DNA from 4 places in the Pseudundibacterium arcticum genome. Region 4 is predicted to be linked to each of the others. Evidence: predicted binding sites of a transcription regulator. Region 4 holds the regulator's gene; each other region holds the start of a gene.
What was found. Region 4 encodes sigma-54, which starts transcription at its own class of promoters, with help from an activator protein. Its sites were predicted from a motif close to TGGCANGNAANCTGCTTT; they were not measured.

Region 1 (4,765 bases), on a different contig from region 4:
TGCGGCGATTCATGCCGCATGCCGAATTACGGTGGGTTGTCAAAGGAACGCATACGCCGGCTGACCCGGCCATTCTGGAAGCGCTGCAACAGGCGATTCATGATCTGAGAAATGCAGTTTGACCGGTCCCATTCTTCTCCGGCGGGTGCTCGATAGGTGCCGAAACTGTCTATTTCTGCAGAGGGATCTTGCGATAGATGGTGTTGCGCGATACGCCCAGAGCCCTGGCCGTCGCGGATACGTTACCGCCGTTCGACGCCAACGACTTCTGGATCACCGATAGTTCTACCTGTTCCAGATTGGCGCCGCTGGACAACAGCCATTTGGTATTTTCGTTAGATTCATGCGCTTGAGACATTTCAACGTCTTCAAGAAAATCGTCCGGCAGATGCTGGCGTCGAATCTCGCAGTCCTCGTCAGCCATGACGATTGCGGTGCGTAACAAGTTCGTCAGCTGGCGGAAATTGCCCGGCCAGTTATGACGCTTGAACAGTCCCATGATTTCAGGCGCGACCGTATGCCGTCCGTTAGCAGACTCTGCCATGAGTATCTTCTCAACGACGACTTCCATATCGGTCCGCTCGCGCAGTGGCGGCAACCTTACCACCAGGCCATTCAACCGATAGTAAAGGTCCTCGCGGAATTGGCCTTTGGCGATCAGGTCGCGCAGATTGCGATTGGTGGCACAGATCAATTCAACATTGACGGGGATCGACTTGGTACTGCCAAGCGGCGTGACCATGCGCTCCTGCAGTACCCGTAACAGACGTGCCTGCAGACTGAGCGGCATATCGCCAATCTCGTCGAGGAACAGGGTTCCTCCATTTGCTTGCAAGATCTTGCCGATGGCGCCCTTTTTACGAGCACCTGTAAACGCCCCGTCCTCGTATCCGAATAATTCCGATTCAATCAGAGTTTCAGGGATGGACGCGCAATTGACCGCGACAAATGGTCCGTTGGCACGTGGTGAGTCGTTGTGGATGGCTTGCGCCAGCAACTCTTTGCCGGTGCCGGTCTCGCCCATTACCAGGATCGGAATGTCGCGTCCGAGCACTTTGTTGACCTTATCGATCACCGCCGCCAGTTGCGGATCACCCGTATTCAGATACCGGAGCCCTGACATGCGGCGCGCCGCCTGGTTGGCCTGATTGCTCGACGCTGAACACAAGCTGTTGTTCCTGGTTGTATCTTCGTCGTCACGAGCCAAGCCCACGGAGTGGTGGAATACGCTATTGGCGATATGCAGTTGGGCGCGTCCGTATACGCGCACGCCGCTAGGCAAGCATAGATTCAGCAATCCAGGCACAGCCGTCCGGTAATGGTCGAACAAGGCCGAAATGGGCAAGCCGAACAGTGAGCTGAACGTGTGCGATTGAAGCGCCGATAACGGCAAGCCAAGCTGAAACAAGCCCGTCCGGTTGGCGGAAAGGAACCGTCCGCTCGGAGTGAACGACGCGATCCCTTCCATCAGCGTGCCGATGAATTCTGGCCGTGTATTGAAGTGTAGGGTGATTGCATCCTGGAATGCGGCCGTAAACAAATGATTTTCGATCATCTGGGCCGACATGCGCACCAGCGCCATGGTGTGCTTGTGAAAACTACATTGATCGCCGGTCACATCCAGCACACCGATCACATTGCCTTGATGATCAACAATCGGCGCCGCCGAGCACGTAAGAAAGTGATTGGCCACCAGATAATGTTCGTTGGCATGTATCTGTACCGGTAGTTGCTCCGCGATCGCAGTCCCAATTGCATTGGTTCCTTTGCTGGCTTCGGACCAAGTGACACCGGGCTTGAGCGCCACCCGATTGGCCTTTTCCAAAAAATCGTCATCTCCCAGCGTGTGCACGATCAGACCGTTGACGTCAGTCAGGATCACCATGTTGTGGGTATTGATGATTTGTTCGTACAGTGTTTCCATCACCGGCAACGCATGCATGTGCAAAGCGCGGTTCTGCTCCAGCAATAGCGATAAATCAGTCCGACCTACGGGACTGAAGTCTGGCTTGTCCGTTTCGGACAGGCCATACGCGATGGAGCGTTGGCGGGATTCTTCTATCATCATGTTCGCGTCGCACGCAGAAAGCGTGCCACCCACCGCCGTTGCTTTTGTCGCAGCGCCCGCGGGCAAATTTTTGCGCGTATCGTCTGCGTCGTCGATTACCGTTCGATGCATGACTTAGTCTCCTGCCGTCTTTGATTCAGCCAGCGTTCCATTTATTATTTTTGTGCTGTTACCTACTGTAGCACCTGTTCAGAAACAGAACACAAAAATACTGCCCTCTGCCCAATCCGCTTGGCACGACAATTGCCTCTACCTCCTCATTCTGTAAAAAACTTTGCCGAGGAGATTGTATGAACAAGATTAAATGCGTAATTTATGGTTGCTCTTTGTTGGCTGTTGCATTGGCGCCATCATTTGCGTCTGCGCACGGTGCCGTGACGCCGCAAGCAGTAGACACTAAAACATTGCCTGTGCTTGGGCCGGTATGGCGCGAGGAAAACCCCTATCGCGGCCAGAAGGAGGCGGTGAAAATAGGGACATCTGCATATGCTGAAAATTGCGCGCGTTGCCATGGACTGCAGGCGCAATCCGGCGGTATCGCGCCGGATTTGCGGCTATTGGATCGAGATTGCACGGATCTGAAGGCTGACGCGAAAAAACAAGCTTGCTATAAGGAAACGGATAAATATTTCCTGACATCCATTCGCCATGGGAAGGTCCGCAATGGCGCCGTATACATGCCACCGTTCGAAGGTTTCCTGAATCAGGAAGCAATGTGGTCCATCAAGGCCTATCTCGAGACTTTGCGGGAAATCAAATAACCAACCGCGCAGCTCATATGAGCCCAGCGCGGCCATGAGCAAACGATCGCAAACATAAAAGAATAGGGTGCACACCATGCGCAATTTCTGTTGCAGGACCCTTGCGGCGATGTTATCGCCAATATGCTTGGTCCTATGCATTGCCTCGCCTGCACGAGCTGACGCTGATTTTTTGAAAATCAAACAGTCCGGCGTGTTGAAGGTGGCTGTCTATAAGGACTTTGCACCGTTTTCCGCGAACGATGGCGGCATTGATATTGATCTGGCGGCGGCACTGGCGAAAAAAATAGGGCTGCAGCTGAGTTTGCTGCCCTTTCCCGCCGGTGATGATGTGGGCGATGACTTGCGTAACATGGTGTGGAAAGGACACTATCTGGGCTATGGCCCGGCCGATGTTCTGCTGCATGTTCCGGTAGACCAGCGGCTGATGCAGCAAAATGACAAGGTCGAAATTTTCGCACCATATCATCGAGAGACGGTGCGTCTGGTGCGCGATACACGCAAGGTGCCGCGGTTTGATAATCTCGATTCGATCGCAGGTAAGAACATTGGTGTCGAAAAGGTTTCGATCGCTGCAGTGTTGCTCCTCGGCGCGGAAGATGGCAAGTTTCGGGAGAACGTGAAAATCTATTCGACTGCGACGGAGGCACTTGAAAAACTCAAGGCAGGCGAGTTGGATGGGGTAGTCGCCAACCGATCAGAAATAGAATCGGTTTTAAGAAAAGACCCCAATTACCAGATGAGTGAGGTCGTGTTTCCCCGCTTGCCACGCAAAGGCTGGGTGGTCGGCATGGCGGTGAAGAAGGATGCCACCGAACTCGCCAAATTATTACAAGACGCAACCAATGATTTGGTTTCCTCCGGCGAGATGGCTAAAATTTTTGCCAGGCATGGCGTGGAGGTGGTTGCGCCGTAATATCTCGACCTGAGCCCGTGCGTCGAGAGAGAAGTTCGGTCATTTATAATGATCAAAACAAAGGGTGATCTCGACATGGCACAAATAGATTATGTGATGTCCGTACGCGCTGTTGCAGGGAAAAAATTTACCGATGAGGTAGGGCAAACACGTTTTCTATTTGTACCAAAAAACGAAAATCCTTCTCCTGACCATGAGGTAAAAGCAGACAAGTGGTTTAAGGCGGTGCGGGCGGCAGGTAGCTGGAAGAACTCCAAAAAAGAAGCGCGTGGCGATATCTTGTTTATTGCTCATGGCTACAATATCAATGAGCAAGAAGTGATTGACCGTCACCGCCGATTATCGGAAGATTTAAACGGCATGGGCTTTAAAGGGGTTGTTGTTTCGTACGATTGGCCGTGCGGCAACCAAGCCTTGGCATATCTGGCCGACCGACACAAAGCGAAGTTGACATCGTTTCAATTGGTCAACGACGGCATCCGGTATTTGTCTGAAGTTCAAACACCTGATTGCCCTATAAATATCCATTTGCTAGGCCATTCAGTCGGCGCGTATGTGATCCGGGAAGCGTTTGATGATGCCGATGATTCCCAATTGCCGAATGGATCCTGGAATGTCAGTCAAATCATGTTTGCTGCTGGCGACGTGTCTTCCGCATCAATGTCGGAGGGTGACAGTGGGACCGCGTCACTCTATCGCCATTGTCTGCGTCTGACAAATTATTCAAACAAATTTGATGAAGCACTCGGCATTTCCAACGTCAAGAGGATGGGTGTGGCACCCAGGGCCGGCAGGATCGGACTGCCAGATGACGCGCCTGGTATTGCCGTGAATGTTGACTGCTCGGACTATTACAACCAGCTGGTATCAGATGCAACAATACTCGCGCCCGACCAACCAAGTCCTATCATGGGCATGAAAAGCCACTCGTGGTATTTCGGAAATTTGGTGTTTACCCGCGACCTGATGAATACCATGATCGGTGTCGATCGCAGTGCCTTCGACACCCGCGTGGGCACT
Region 2 (4,765 bases), on a different contig from region 4:
CTGGCGCAGCGCTATGGCCCGCAGTTCGGTATGGAAGACGGCGGCATCGCACTGGTCGCCATCGCGGTATTTCTCGGTCATCTGTGGCCGGTGTATTTTCGTTTTGTCGGCGGCAAGGGCGTCGCCACCGCACTGGGCGTGCTGCTCGGCATCAATCCGTGGCTGGGGCTGGCGACACTGGTGACCTGGCTGGTGGTGGCCTATGCCTTCCGGTACTCGTCGCTGGCGGCACTGATAGCGGCAATCTTCGCACCGTTTTATTCGGGTTTGCTGTTTGGCGTCGACGCCACTTTTTTTGCGGTATTGGCGATGAGCGTGCTACTGGTTTACCGGCATCGGCAGAATATAGCGAATCTGATGGCGGGTAAGGAAGGGCGCCTGGGCAGCAAGAAGAAATGAGCTGCGGCCAGCGTGATTACGCTAACCCGGCGTGATTCTCCGGCACTGAAGGTCTGACACCATCGGTCACAACTGCGCGACTCAGGTCAACTCATTGAGCGGCCAGCGTGGCCGCACATTGAACGCATAATCATGCGTCGCCGCTGCCGGATCGCGTTGCAGGCGCAACGCGCCGGCAAAGGCGATCATCGCGCCGTTGTCGGTGCAAAATTCCAGTTCCGGGTAGAACACCTGAAAGCGCTTCTTGTCGGCCGCGGCATTGAGCGCGCTGCGCAATTGTGCGTTGGCACCGACGCCGCCGGCGATGACCAGCCGATTCAGGCCGGTTTGCTTGAGCGCCGCGATGCATTTTGCGACCAGCACCTCGACCATCGCATCGACGAATGCGCGCGCGATATTGGCCTTGTCCTGCTCGCAGATATTGGCGGGATGGTTCTTGACCAGCGTCAGCACCGCGGTTTTCAAGCCGGAAAAGCTGAAATTCAGATCCTTCGAATGCAACATCGGTCGGGGCAGCTTGTAGGCCAGCGGGTCGCCGAATTCAGCCATGCGCGAAATCGCCGGTCCGCCGGGATAGCCAAGTCCGAGCAGCTTGGCCGATTTGTCGAACGCTTCGCCGGCGGCGTCGTCCAGCGTGTCGCCCAGCAAGGCATATTGGCCGACGCCATCGACCCGCATCAGCTGGGTATGGCCGCCCGATACCAGCAAGGCCACGAATGGAAATCGTGGCGGCGCATAGGATGCATTCGTGGCCAGCAACGGCGACAATAGATGGCCTTCCAAATGATGCACACCGAGCACCGGCTTGCCGAGCGCCAGCCCCAAACTGCAGGCAACCGAGGCGCCGACCAGCAGCGCGCCGGCCAAGCCCGGCCCTTGCGTATAGGCGATCGCATCGATCGCCGCGTGTTCCACGCCAGCCGCGGCAAAACACTGTTCCAGCAACGGTATCGCGCGCCGGATATGGTCGCGCGAGGCCAGTTCGGGCACGACCCCGCCGTAGGCTTCATGCATCGCGACTTGCGAATGCAGCGCGTGCGCCAGCAAACCTTTTTGCGTGTCATACAGCGCAATACCGGTTTCATCACAGGACGATTCAATACCTAGAACGAGCATGGGGAGACAGTTGGCGTGATTCTTGCGTGGATTGTAACGTATTCCGAACGTACTCCTAATGTACTCCCAACCTACTCCATCAATAACGAGGCCCGAAGTGTCTGGCGTGTCTGACGAATGGCGATGAATCGATACCCACCCAATGACGTGCGCTCGCTGCGCATCGTCGTCATCAATTCCATCATGCCGCCCGAAGGCGAGCAGGACGAGCTGGCCTGGGCCCAAGCCGAGCGGGCGCGCGCCTTGCGGATCGGCTTGCTGGAGGCGGGCTATAACATCATCGCGGTGTTTCCGGCGGATCTGCATTTGCCGGACCGGGTGGCGCAATTGCAGCCCGACATGATCATCATCGATGCCGAATCGGATGCGCGCGACGTGCTGGAGCATGTCGTGATAGCGACTCAGGGCGCGCCGCGCCCGATCGTCCTGTTTACCGAGGACCATGACAAGTCGAGTATGGAAGCGGCGATGGCGGCCGGCGTGTCGGCTTACATCGTCGCCGGTTTGCAGTCCGAGCGCATCAAGCCGGTGCTCGATGTGGCGCTGGCACGCTTCAATGTCGACCAGAAATTGCGCACCGAATTATCCGATACCAAGCTCAAGCTGGCCGAGCGCAAGACCATCGACCGCGCCAAGGGCTTGCTGATGGAGCGCCACAAGATGACGGAAGACGAGGCTTATCAAAAGCTGCGCCGGCTGGCGATGGACAAGAATCTGAAATTGTCGGATGTGGCGCAACGGATACTCGATGCGGCCGAATTGCTGGGCTGATCTTTTGCGCCTCATTTTGATGCGTCGCACAAAAATAGAGCGGAAATTGGTTGTAAAGGGAGCAGATTGCGCCAAAAGATTCCGAATCTGGCTGGCACACCAATTGCAATGGAGTAGGTAGCGCCAACGGCGGCGCTGCGAACAGTACAGTGAACATTAATTCGTTTTGACCAACGTCGGTCGAGACAATTTGGACAAAGGCGTCCGAGTCAGGTGAGCCAAGCTCACGCTGACCGGACGCCTTTCTTTTTGCCCATACCACTTGGATCTCGAGGACCTCATGACGACAGAAGACAGCAATACCAACACGCGCCGACGCACCATCCTGAAGGTTGGGGCGAGCCTCACGGCCAGCGCCTTCGCCGGTTTGGCCACGCGGGGCGTATGGGCTGCCGGTTCCGATAAACCGGAAAAAGAGGAAGTCAGGATTGGCTTCATCCCGTTGACCGATTGCGCCTCGGTGATCATGGCGTCGGTGCTGGGTTTCGACAAGAAATACGGCGTCAAGATTATTCCTACCAAAGAATCTTCGTGGGCCAGCGTGCGCGACAAGCTGGTCAATGGCGAGCTCGACGCCGCGCATGTGCTGTATGGCTTGATCTACGGCGTGCAACTTGGCATCGGCGGGCCGAAGAAGGACATGGCGGTGTTGATGGCACTCAACAACAATGGCCAGGCGATCACGCTGTCGAAGAAAATTGCAGACAAGGGGGCAGTCGACGGCGCCGGTCTTGCCAAATTGATGCAAACCGACAAGCGCGAGTACACCTTTGCGCAAACCTTCCCGACCGGCACCCACGCGATGTGGCTGTACTACTGGCTGGCTGCGAACGGCATCAATCCGATGCGGGAGGCCAAGGTCATCACCGTGCCGCCACCGCAAATGGTCGCCAATATGCGGGTCGGTAACATGGACGGCTTTTGCGTCGGTGAACCGTGGGGCCATCGCGCGATCGTCGATGGCATCGGCATCACTGCCACCACAACCCAGGATATCTGGAAAGATCACCCGGAAAAAGTGCTCGGCACGACCGCCGAGTTCGTCCAGAAATATCCGAATACCGCGCGCGCAGTGACCGCCGCAATTCTGGAAGCGAGCCGCTGGATCGACGCCTCGCTGTCCAATAAAAACAAGATGGCGGCGACCATTGCCGATAAATCGTACGTGAATACCTCGGTCGACGTGATCAATCAGCGCATCCTTGGTCGTTACCAGAACGGCCTGGGCAAGACCTGGGATGACCCGAACTTCATGAAGTTCTTCAACGACGGCGCAGTCAATTTCCCTTACCTGTCCGACGGCATGTGGTTCCTGACCCAGCACAAGCGCTGGGGTCTGCTCAAGAGCGATCCCGATTACCTGGCGGTGGCGAAGGCCGTTAATCAGATCGATTTGTACAAGGAAGCCGCCAGCATGGCCAAGGTCAATCTGCCCAAGGACGTGATGCGATCCAGCAAGCTGATGGATGGCACGGTGTGGGATGGCAAGAATCCGGCAGCGTATGCCGCTTCGTTCAAGATCAAGGCTTAAGGAGGCGCCATGAATGCAGTGATAGACACGGTATTAAATCAGAACGCAGCGCCGCCAGCAGCGCCGCCATCGGCGTCCGTCCCTAAAAAAATGTCTGCCAAATCGGATCAGATCGAAACCAGGAAAGCCATCGTTGCAGTTGCCTCGCGACCGAAAACCGGCAACAAAGGGTCGTCGTTGCGGGCACTCTTTGCGGCCGTCTTGCCGCCGTTGCTGGGTTTGGCCTTGCTGGTGCTGGTGTGGGCAATTGTCGCGGAAAAAAACAGCGGCATTCCGTCGCCGCTGCTGACGCTGAACGAGGCGATCAAACTGTTCTCCGATCCGTTTTATCAAAAAGGACCGAACGATCAGGGCATCGGCTGGAACATCCTCGCTTCGTTGAAGCGCGTCGCCGTCGGCTTCAGTCTGGCGGCACTGATCGGCATCCCGCTCGGATTCATGGTGGGCCGTTTCAAGTTCTTGTCGGGCATGTTCGGTCCGATCATCAGCCTGCTCAAGCCAGTGTCGCCGTTGGCGTGGCTGCCGATCGGTCTGCTGGTGTTCAAGGCCGCCAATCCGGCGGCGATCTGGGCCATTTTCATTTGCTCGATCTGGCCGATGATCATCAACACCGCGGTGGGTGTGCAGCGGGTGCCGCAAGATTACATGAACGTGGCCAGGGTATTGAATCTGTCCGAGTGGAAGATCCTCACCAAGATACTGTTCCCGTCGGTGCTGCCTTACATGCTGACCGGCGTCCGGCTGGCGATCGGCACCGCGTGGCTGGTGATTGTCGCAGCGGAAATGTTGACCGGCGGTGTCGGTATCGGTTTCTGGGTCTGGGATGAATGGAATAACTTGAACGTGCCACACATCATCATCGCGATCGTGGTGATCGGCGTCGTGGGTTTATTGCTGGAACAGGCGCTGGTGGCGCTGGCCAAGGCATTCACGTACGAAGAAGTGGGT
Region 3 (4,765 bases), on a different contig from region 4:
TGTTCGCCGGCCGCATCGGGTTTGCAGTGCTGGTCGATTTCCGTGGTGGACAACAGGTTGTTGGCCTTGTCCTGCCGTCCCAGTTGCAGCGCAAACGCGCGCTCGACCCGGGTTGCGACCGCACTCGATGGCTCGCCTTCGCCTTGCTTCATCAGCTCGTCCTGGGCCAGCGCACCGACCTGGATCTGCATGTCGATCCGGTCCAGCAGCGGCCCGGAGATGCGGTCCTGATAGCGCGCCACATGATCGGGCGTGCAGCGGCATTTGCCGGAAACGTGTCCCAGATAGCCACATGGACAGGGATTCATCGCCGCAATCAGCTGGAAGCGCGCCGGAAAATCGGCCTGGCGCGCCGCGCGCGAAATCGTGATCTGGCCCGATTCGAGCGGTTCGCGCAGCACTTCCAGGACCTTGCGATCGAACTCCGGCAATTCGTCCAGAAACAGTACGCCGCGATGCGCCAGCGAGATTTCGCCGGGGCGCGGCGTGCCGCCGCCACCGACCAGCGCCACGCCGGACGCGGTGTGATGCGGCGCACGATATGGTCGTTGCTTCCAGCGCGCGATGGAGAAGCCGCTGGTCAGCGATTGCACTGCCGCCGATTCGAGCGCTTCCTGATCCGTCATCGGCGGCAGGATGCCGGGGAAGCGTGCCGCCAGCATGGTTTTGCCGGTGCCGGGCGGGCCGATCAACAGCACGCTGTGATTGCCGGCGGCGGCCACTTCCAAGGCGCGCTTGGCCTGCTGCTGGCCCTTGACCTCGGCAAAATCCGGATATTGCGGCCGCACCGCGGCGGCCGCGGGGCGATGGCGCTGCAGCCTTGCCTCCGGATCGCTGGCGCCGAAGTGGGCGCACACCTGCAGCAGCGATTCGGCCGGATAAATACTGGCGTCGCGCACCAGCGCCGCCTCATCGGCATTGGCGCGCGGCAGGATGAAGCCGCGCGGCTTGTGGTCGCGACCGCGCTCGCCGCTGCCGTCATGCATCGCAAAGGTCATCGCCAGCGCGCCGCGGATCGGGCGCAACTCGCCCGACAGCGACAGTTCGCCGGCGAATTCATACTGGTCGAGCTGGTCGCCCGGGATCTGGCCCGACGCCGCCAGGATCCCGAGCGCGATCGGCAGATCGAAGCGGCCCGATTCCTTCGGCAGGTCGGCCGGCGCCAGATTGACCGTGATGCGCTGCGCCGGGAAGTCGAAGCGCGCGTTCTGCAGCGCGGCCCGCACCCGATCCTTCGATTCCTTGACCTCGGTTTCCGGCAGCCCCACGATGGTGAAACTCGGCAGGCCGTTGGCCAGATGCACCTCGACGGTGACTTCGGGCGCGTGCATGCCAGCCAGCGCGCGGCTCTTCAATACGGCCAGGGTCATCGTCGACTCGGCGGCTTAGCGCGGCAGCTTGGCTTCAAGCTCCGCCACGCGCGCTTCCAGCACGTCGAGCTTGGCGCGGGTCTTGGCCAGCACCTGCGCCTGCACGTCGAATTCTTCGCGCGTGACCAGGTCGAGCTTGGCAAAGCCCTGGCTCATCAGCGCCTTGACGTTCTTTTCGATGTCCTTGGCGGGTGAATTTTCCAATGCCTGGTTGATCTTGGCCTGCATGTCGTTGAAGAAATTCTTGTCCATCGCTGTCCTCTGTCTCGGTTGGGCCGCACCAGTTTGGTGCGGTCGGCGGTAAATCGGTATAAATCTGGTGCGCTGCAAACGCGCTGTCCTTGCCATTTCATCATAGTCCGCGCCGCGTCGGGTGGCAAAAGGGCTGAATCGGCGTCAATTAATCCCCTGAGCACCTGGCACGAGTCCTGCTAATGCTAAAGGGAAACTTGTTCGTTCGCCATTTTATTGTGCAAAACCGTCTCCAGGGAACTAAGATGAAAAAATTGATACTTGCAGTCGCCGTGTCCGCCGTCGCCGGCGGCAGTCTTTGCGCCATGCCGGCGTGGGCCGAAGATGCCAAGCCGGAGCACGAAGTCAGCTTCAATGCCAGCCTGGTCAGCGATTACCGCTATCGCGGCATTTCGCAGACGCGGCTGGATCCAGCGCTGCAGGGCGGCGCCGATTATGTCCACAACCCGTCCGGGTTCTACGCCGGTACCTGGCTGTCGACCATCAAATGGGTCAAGGACATCGGCAACGGCGCCGGCAGCACGCCGCTGGAGTGGGATCTGTATGCCGGCAAGAAGGGTGAACTGGTCAAGGATGTGAGTTATGACGTCGGCGCGCTGGCCTATGTCTACGTCAACAATAAGCTCGACGACGTGCCCGGCTTCAAGAACGCCAATACCTTTGAAATCTACGGCCAGCTCGGCTACGGTCCGGCCTATATCAAGTATTCGCATGCGCTGACCACCCTGTTCGGCATCCCGGACAGCAAGAACAGCGGTTACGTGGACCTCGGCGCCAATGTCGACCTGGGCAGTGATTTCACCTTGAACCTGCACGCCGGCTATCAAAAGGTGCGCGGCGTGAATGACTCGGCCGCGACCTACAGCGACTACAAGATCGGCGTCAGCAAGGTCTTCAACCAGCTTGGCGGCGTCACGCTGGCGGTGGCCGCGGTCGACACCAACGCCGACGAGACGTTCTATGCGTCGCCGGCTAACGGCAAGTTCATGGGCAAGCGTGCGCTGGTGGTTTCCGTCGCAAAAACTTTTTAAGCGAGGCTCACATGAAAATGATTACCGCCATTATCAAACCGTTCAAGCTCGACGAGGTGCGTGAAGCCTTGTCGGCGATCGGGGTGCAAGGCATCACCGTCACCGAAGTCAAGGGTTTCGGCCGCCAGAAAGGCCATACCGAGCTGTATCGCGGCGCCGAATACGTGGTCGATTTCCTGCCCAAGACGCGGATCGAGGCAGCAGTCGACGACGCGCTGGTCGAGCATGTGATCGAGGCGATCGAAACCTCGGCTCGCACCGGCAAGATCGGCGACGGCAAGATTTTTGTGAGCGCGCTGGAACAGGTGGTGCGGATCCGCACCGGTGAAACCGGCAATGACGCACTGTAAGGGGAAAACAATGAAAACAACAATCGCCAAATGGCTGGCAGGCTGCGCCTTGTGCGTCACCGCTGTATGCTCCGTGCCCGCATGGGCGGCCGATGAATCGTCCGCGGCCACTACGGCGCCGGCTGCCAGCAGTGCCGCAGTGGCGGCGCCTGCCTCGAGCGCAGCCGCATCGGCTGCTGCACCTGCAGCTGCACCAGCGGCCACGACAGCAGCGGCCCCATCTTCTGCACCGGCCGCAGCTCCCGCTGCCGCCCCGACCCCGAACAAGGGTGACACCAGCTGGATGATGGTCTCGACCATGCTGGTGATCCTGATGACGATCCCCGGTCTGGCGCTGTTCTATGGCGGCCTGGTGCGTTCCAAGAACATGCTGTCGATCCTGCTGCAGGTGTTCGTGATTTTCGCCGTCATCATCGTATTGTGGTGCATCTACGGCTATTCCCTGGCATTTACGGAAAATACCCGCTTCATCGGGGGTTTCGACCGCTTATTCCTGAACGGCATCTGGGACCCGGTCAAGGCCACTTTCTCGACCGCCGCCACCTTTAGCAAAGGCGTGGTGCTACCGGAATTCGTCTACGTCGCGTTCCAGGCCACGTTTGCGGCAATCACCTGCGGCCTGATCATCGGCGCTTTTGCCGAACGGGCGCGCTTTGCGGCGGTGCTGCTGTTCGTGGTGCTGTGGTTCACCTTTGCTTACCTGCCGATCGCGCACATGGTCTGGTTCTGGCCCGGTCCGGACGGCATCAAGGATGCGGGAACGCTGGCGTCCGAGACGGCCAAGGGCGGCTTCCTGTGGCAAAAAGGCGCGCTCGACTTCGCCGGCGGCACCGTGGTGCACATCAATGCGGCGGTGGCAGGCCTGGTCGGTGCGGTCCTGATCGGCAAGCGTGTCGGCTACGGCCGTGAATCGATGGCGCCGCATTCGCTGACGATGACCATGATCGGCGCGTCGCTGCTGTGGGTCGGCTGGTTCGGCTTCAACGCCGGTTCGGCGCTGGAAGCGGGCGACGTTGCCGCGCTGGCCTTCATCAACACGCTGCTGGCGACCGCTACCGCGACGCTGTCGTGGCTGTTCGGCGAGTGGCTGTTCAAGGGCAAGCCGTCGATGCTGGGCGGCGCGTCCGGCGCGGTGGCCGGTCTGGTGGCAATCACCCCGGCCTGCGGCTTCGTCGGTCCGATGGGTGCACTGGCGATCGGTCTGTTGGCCGGCCTGCTGTGCCTGTGGGGCGTGAACGGTCTGAAGAGTCTGATCGGCGCCGACGATTCGCTCGACGTGTTCGGTGTGCACGGCGTCGGCGGTATCCTGGGCGCGCTGTTGACCGGTGTCTTCGCGTCGCCGGCGCTCGGCGGCCAGGGCATCTTCGATTACGTGACCAATGCGATGTCGAAGGACGCGTATTCGATCGGCGGCCAAGTCTGGATCCAGGCGCAGGCGATCGGCACCACCATCCTCTGGTCGGCAGTGGTGTCGGTGGTCGCGTACAAGCTGGTCGACCTGACAGTCGGGCTGCGGGTACCCGAAGAAGAAGAGCGCGAAGGTCTGGATATTACCAGCCACGGTGAATCGGCTTATCACGCTTGATGGAGTATATGTAAATTTCGCTTTACAGTAGGTGGAGGTGGTAGTTCCACAATAGGAGTATGGTAGTAGTAAATAACTCCAATGCATCCGGCGATCATGTCGTGAGCGAAAGGCGCCTCTTCGGAGGCGCCTTTTTTATGGTCTGGGCGTCGTGTATCACGCCATTCAAGCGCCGCA
Region 4 (4,765 bases):
TCGGATAATGGTGGATCAGGTGATTCAGCGCATATTCTTCGGTGAAGAAATCTTCCAGCAGCGCGCTGCCGCCGGTGGGTGGCTTGCTGCCAACCGCATGAAAGAAGCGGATATCGCCGCCGGCGCAAAACGCCTTGGCGCTGCTGCTATGGATCACGACCGCATCGATCGCCGCGTCATCGCGCCAGCCCAGCAGCACCTGCGTCAATGCGCGCACCATCGCCAGTGACAAGGAATTGAGCGCATCCGGGCGGTTCAGTGTGATGAAGCCGATCCGGTTGTGGGTGCTGCTCTGAACGTAGTCGGACATGGTGTGATTGGCGAAAAAGAAAGCAGCATTTTATCGGAACTCGTGTTGCCAGTGCCCGTTGCCGTGCGCAGTACCGGATGCCGAGTTTTCCGCGAAGCATCAAATCCGATTCTCTCGAGCTACGCGAATATCCATATCGGTGCAGGTCACGGCAAATCTTGATGCGCTCCAATGGAAAAGGGCGCATCGCTGCGCCCTTCATACCATGTTGCCGATCTGTTCGGCAGTCGGCCACCTAGGTGGCGACGACTTCGGGCGCTGGCGCCTCCGGCATATGCTTGATTGCCTCATGTTGATGTTGTTGCAACCTGTCTTTGTACTTGATCACTTGACGATCAAGTTTGTCGATCAGGCTGTCGATGGCGGCATACAGGTCATGCGCCAGACTTTCCACGTGCAGCGCCTTTCCGCTCAAACGCAGATTGATTTCCGCTTTTTGTCGCTTTTCTTTTTCCGGGAGATTATCGACGGTCAGGATGACCGCTATATCAATGACATGTTCGAAATGGCGCATGACGCGCTCGAGCTTGCTTTGTACATAGTCCCTGATTGCGGGGGTCACTTCGAGATGATGTCCACTGATGGTGAGATTCATACAACGCTCCTATTGATGTCACTGGCGTTCCCGATCAACTACAAACAACGCTACCGCAGGAACACAGCAACGAGAAAAACTACAAAGACTTGCGCAGGCCTACCGCCGGGATCTTGAGGGCTTCTCGATATTTCGCGACCGTGCGTCGCGCGATTACCATGCCCTGTTCACCCAGCATGTCTGCAATTTTGCTGTCTGAAAGTGGATGTTGAGGGTCTTCTGCTCCTATCAGTTGCGTGATGAGTGCCCGTATCGCCGTCGATGACGCTTCCCCTCCCGCTTCGGTGGCGACGTGGCTGCCAAAGAAGTATTTCAACTCGAACATGCCGTGCGGGGTAAGCATGTACTTCTGCGTGGTGACACGAGAAATGGTGCTCTCGTGTAAACCCAGTGTATCAGCTATTTCACGCAAAACAAGGGGGCGCATCGCGACAGCGCCATGGGTAAAAAAGTTCCGCTGGCGCTCCACAATCGCTTGCGATACGCGAAGAATCGTATCGAAACGCTGGCGCATATTCTTGATCAGCCACTTTGCCTCTTGCAGTTGCGAGCCGAGCGAGCCATCGCCCTTGTTTTGCTTGAGGATGCTGGCATACATCGCGTTGACCCGCAGCCGCGGCATCACATCGCGGTTCAGCGTCACCTGCCAGTCGTTCTTGATGCGCCGCACTACCACGTCCGGCACCACGTAATCCGAGCTGCCGGCGGCGAATACGGCGCCCGGATGCGGGTTGCACATCCGGATCACGGTCTGCGCCTCGCGCAGATCCTCGTCGTCGCAACTGAACGCTTTTTTGAGTTTGGTGAAGTCGCGTTGCGCAAACAGGGTGAGGTGGTGTTCGACGATTGCGAGCGCCATCTTGCGCGTCACGTATGGCACTTTCGGCAATCGCTTGATTTGCAACGCCAGGCATTCTGCGGCGCAGCAGGCACCGACGCCAGCCGGGTCGAAACTCTGCAACAGCTTCAGTACCGTGTTCAGTTCATCGAGTTCGACTTCCAATTCCGGCGGTAGCAGCGCGTGGATTTCTTCCAGCGTCTGCTCCAGATAGCCGTTCTCGTCGATTGCGTCGATCACCAGTTCCAGCAGCGCGCGGTCGCGCGGCTCACGCACGGTCACCCGCATCTGCTCCAGCAGGTGCTCGCGCAGCGTCGAGTGATGCGCTTCCAGTTGCGGCCAGCCATCGTCGTCGGGCGCCTTGCTGCTGCGCGGGGCATCGTCGAAACTCCAGTCGGAGTCGCCGGCTTCGGCCGGTTCGCCGTCCGCCGCAGCGCCGGCATCGGCGCCCTCCGCAGCGCGCTCAGGTTGGTCGGCGCTGCCTGAGCCATTGCTGTCGCTGGCGCTTGGCCCCGTGTCGGCCGGCGTGCTGGAGGTGCCGGACGTATCGTTAAACACGCCATCGGCCTGCAATCGCACCGAACGATCGAGTGGATCGTCGAGTCGCTCCAGCAGCGGATTCTCTAGCATGATCTGCTCCAGTTCCTGCTGCAGTTCGAGCGTCGACAATTGCAGCAATCGTATCGATTGCTGCAATTGTGGGGTCAACGCAAGATGCTGCGAAGTGCGGAGCTGAAGTGACTGCTTCATGTTTGTTTCATGTCGGCTGGATTATTTCCTGTGCGGCTTGCTGCAACTTATCACGGACCGATGGCGCGCCGGTGATCTTGATTGATATTGATTGATATTGATCTTTGTGATGGAGTATGTTGCTTCTCCCATTAATTGGTATGCGAAACCAACGTTCCTCTCATGGAGTATGTGGATCGTTTACAGTTCCGTATGCATGCTGCATCACTCGTTCAGCGGCCAGCCGCAGTGCCGCACGGCGTTGCCCACGGCTTGCATCGCACGGGTTTACATACGGAAATGTTCCCCCAGGTACACCCGCCGCACCGATTCATTGGCGATGATCTCGTCCGGATGGCCGCTGGCCAGCACCTCGCCCTGATTGATGATGTAGGCGTGGTCGCAGATGCCGAGTGTCTCGCGCACATTGTGGTCGGTGATCAGCACGCCGATGTCGCGCGCCTTCAGGAAACGCACGATGCGCTGGATCTCGATCACCGCGATCGGATCGACGCCGGCAAACGGTTCGTCCAACAGGATAAAACGCGGGTTGGTGGCCAGCGCGCGCGCGATCTCGACGCGCCGCCGCTCACCACCGGACAGCGACAGCGCCTGATTCTCGCGCAGCTTTTCAATTTGCAAATCGTGCAACAAGGTGTCCAGTCGCTGCTCGATCTCCGCTTTCGGCAGTGCCTTGCCATCCGTTTTTTGCAGTTCCAGTACTGCGCGGATATTGTCTTCCACCGTCAGCTTGCGAAACACCGACGCCTCTTGCGGCAGGTAGGACAGGCCGAGCATCGCGCGCCGGTGGATCGGGTGGTGCGAGATATCGACGCCATCCAGATCGATCTCGCCGGCGTCCGACGGCACCAGGCCGACGATCATATAAAACGAGGTGGTCTTGCCGGCACCGTTCGGGCCCAGCAGGCCGACCACTTCACCGCTTTTTACTTGCACCGACACATCGCTGACCACCATCCGTTTGCCATAGGATTTTTGCAGGCCGCGCACATCCAGGGTGCTGCTCATTTACTTCCCTTCGACTCGGGGCGCGGCTGAATCACGACCTTGATCCTCCCGGCGCCGGGTTTGCTCCCGCCGTTGGCGGTATTGTTGACCGAGAAAAATTCGGTGCGGCTGTCGTAGGAGATGAATTCGCCCTCGACCTCGTCGGTCGGCTTACTGCCTTCCAGCCGCTTTAGCTTGGCCTTGGAAAAGAAGCGCGCCAGTTCGTTCTTGCCGTCGTATTCGATCCGTTCGCCCTGACCTTCCATCCACAGGTCGGAGCCGCCGTCGCGCTTCTGCCGGAACGTCGCGACGCCGCCCGACACGCCGGTCAGGGTCGCAAATTGGTAGCCGGCCGGATCCTGCGTCACGACCATCTTGTCGGCCTTCATGATCAACGTCCCGCGCTTCAACACCACGTTGCCGCTGAACGTATTGATCTGCTTGACGTCGTCATAGGCCATCTGGTCGGCCTCGATATTGGTCGGTTTGCCGGCGTCGGCCTTTTCGGCATGCGCGACACCCGTGACGCCAAACGCCAGCAATAGCGCCAGCAACAGCGGCGGGTAAGAAAGAAAACGTGTCATGACAAAATCTTCATTGAGTACGGCATTGGTATTGTTGATTCTTGGCGCACGAATTTCGGCTACCGGGTAGTCGGCGGCGGATAGTGAACCTTGGTTTGACTCAGTAATTTCAGTTCACCGGTCGCGTTGTTGGCAAACATGCCGACCCCGCTCATGCGCGCATTGCCAAGCGCCATCTCGACTGCCTGGTCGCTCTGCATGATGTCCTCATCCGGCAGGATCAACAACTGTTCGGTGTCGAGCCGAAACGGCTGAGACTGCGGTGTGGCCGGTCGGTCGACCCGCACATGGTCGAGCATGTGCAGCCTGCTGTTCAAGTCTTCCAGCCGGGCGCGATCGGCGACGATCGTCATCGGCGGCCGCTCGTCGCCGAGACTGCGCACCACCGGTTGCCGAATCTGGAATGAATCGTCCAGCGGATGATGCGTCATCTTGACGCCCGAAACCTTGTAGCGCGGCTGGCCGGTGGTCGACATGCGGACGTACTGAAAGCGATCGATAAAATAATCCGGCTCGGTCCGCTGCCCCTTCGGCAGCATGTCGGCCAGCTCCTTGCGCGTGTTCTCCAGATACCAGAAACTGCCTAGCGCAAGGGCCAGGCCCAGCACCATCAATACGGTCAGGCGCAAACGGGGCGAGGGGCCGGCGTTCATTGCGGAAATTCGCCCGTGCTCGGCGCAGGACGGGAGGGTAGAGCGGGC

Region 1: the regulator sigma-54 is predicted to act here: its motif matches at 2,301-2,318, upstream of pedF (cytochrome c-550 PedF).
Region 2: the regulator sigma-54 is predicted to act here: its motif matches at 2,379-2,396, upstream of ACFOFO_RS02730 (CmpA/NrtA family ABC transporter substrate-binding protein).
Region 3: the regulator sigma-54 is predicted to act here: its motif matches at 1,788-1,805, upstream of ACFOFO_RS14880 (TorF family putative porin).

Annotation. Positions count from the first base shown of each region.
Region 1 covers NZ_JBHRTP010000088.1:26,896-31,660, reverse strand. The annotation lists gene ACFOFO_RS22860 (alpha/beta fold hydrolase) at 1-122, shown strand, start outside; gene ACFOFO_RS22855 (sigma-54-dependent Fis family transcriptional regulator) at 170-2,065, opposite strand; gene pedF (cytochrome c-550 PedF) at 2,359-2,829, shown strand; gene ACFOFO_RS22845 (substrate-binding periplasmic protein) at 3,002-3,745, shown strand; gene ACFOFO_RS22840 (alpha/beta hydrolase) at 3,794-4,765, shown strand, end outside.
Region 2 covers NZ_JBHRTP010000007.1:40,944-45,708, reverse strand. The annotation lists gene plsY (glycerol-3-phosphate 1-O-acyltransferase PlsY) at 1-399, shown strand, start outside; gene tsaD (tRNA (adenosine(37)-N6)-threonylcarbamoyltransferase complex transferase subunit TsaD) at 481-1,515, opposite strand; gene ACFOFO_RS02735 (ANTAR domain-containing response regulator) at 1,639-2,286, shown strand; gene ACFOFO_RS02730 (CmpA/NrtA family ABC transporter substrate-binding protein) at 2,567-3,817, shown strand; gene ntrB (nitrate ABC transporter permease) at 3,827-4,765, shown strand, end outside.
Region 3 covers NZ_JBHRTP010000045.1:38,249-43,013, forward strand. The annotation lists gene ACFOFO_RS14870 (YifB family Mg chelatase-like AAA ATPase) at 1-1,370, opposite strand, end outside; gene ACFOFO_RS14875 (accessory factor UbiK family protein) at 1,386-1,622, opposite strand; gene ACFOFO_RS14880 (TorF family putative porin) at 1,868-2,653, shown strand; gene ACFOFO_RS14885 (P-II family nitrogen regulator) at 2,665-3,003, shown strand; gene amt (ammonium transporter) at 3,014-4,588, shown strand.
Region 4 covers NZ_JBHRTP010000016.1:46,588-51,352, reverse strand. The annotation lists gene ACFOFO_RS06010 (enoyl-CoA hydratase/isomerase family protein) at 1-310, opposite strand, end outside; gene hpf (ribosome hibernation-promoting factor, HPF/YfiA family) at 546-905, opposite strand; gene ACFOFO_RS06000 (RNA polymerase factor sigma-54) at 985-2,493, opposite strand; gene lptB (LPS export ABC transporter ATP-binding protein) at 2,761-3,501, opposite strand; gene lptA (lipopolysaccharide transport periplasmic protein LptA) at 3,498-4,064, opposite strand; gene lptC (LPS export ABC transporter periplasmic protein LptC) at 4,124-4,717, opposite strand; gene ACFOFO_RS05980 (KdsC family phosphatase) at 4,714-4,765, opposite strand, start outside.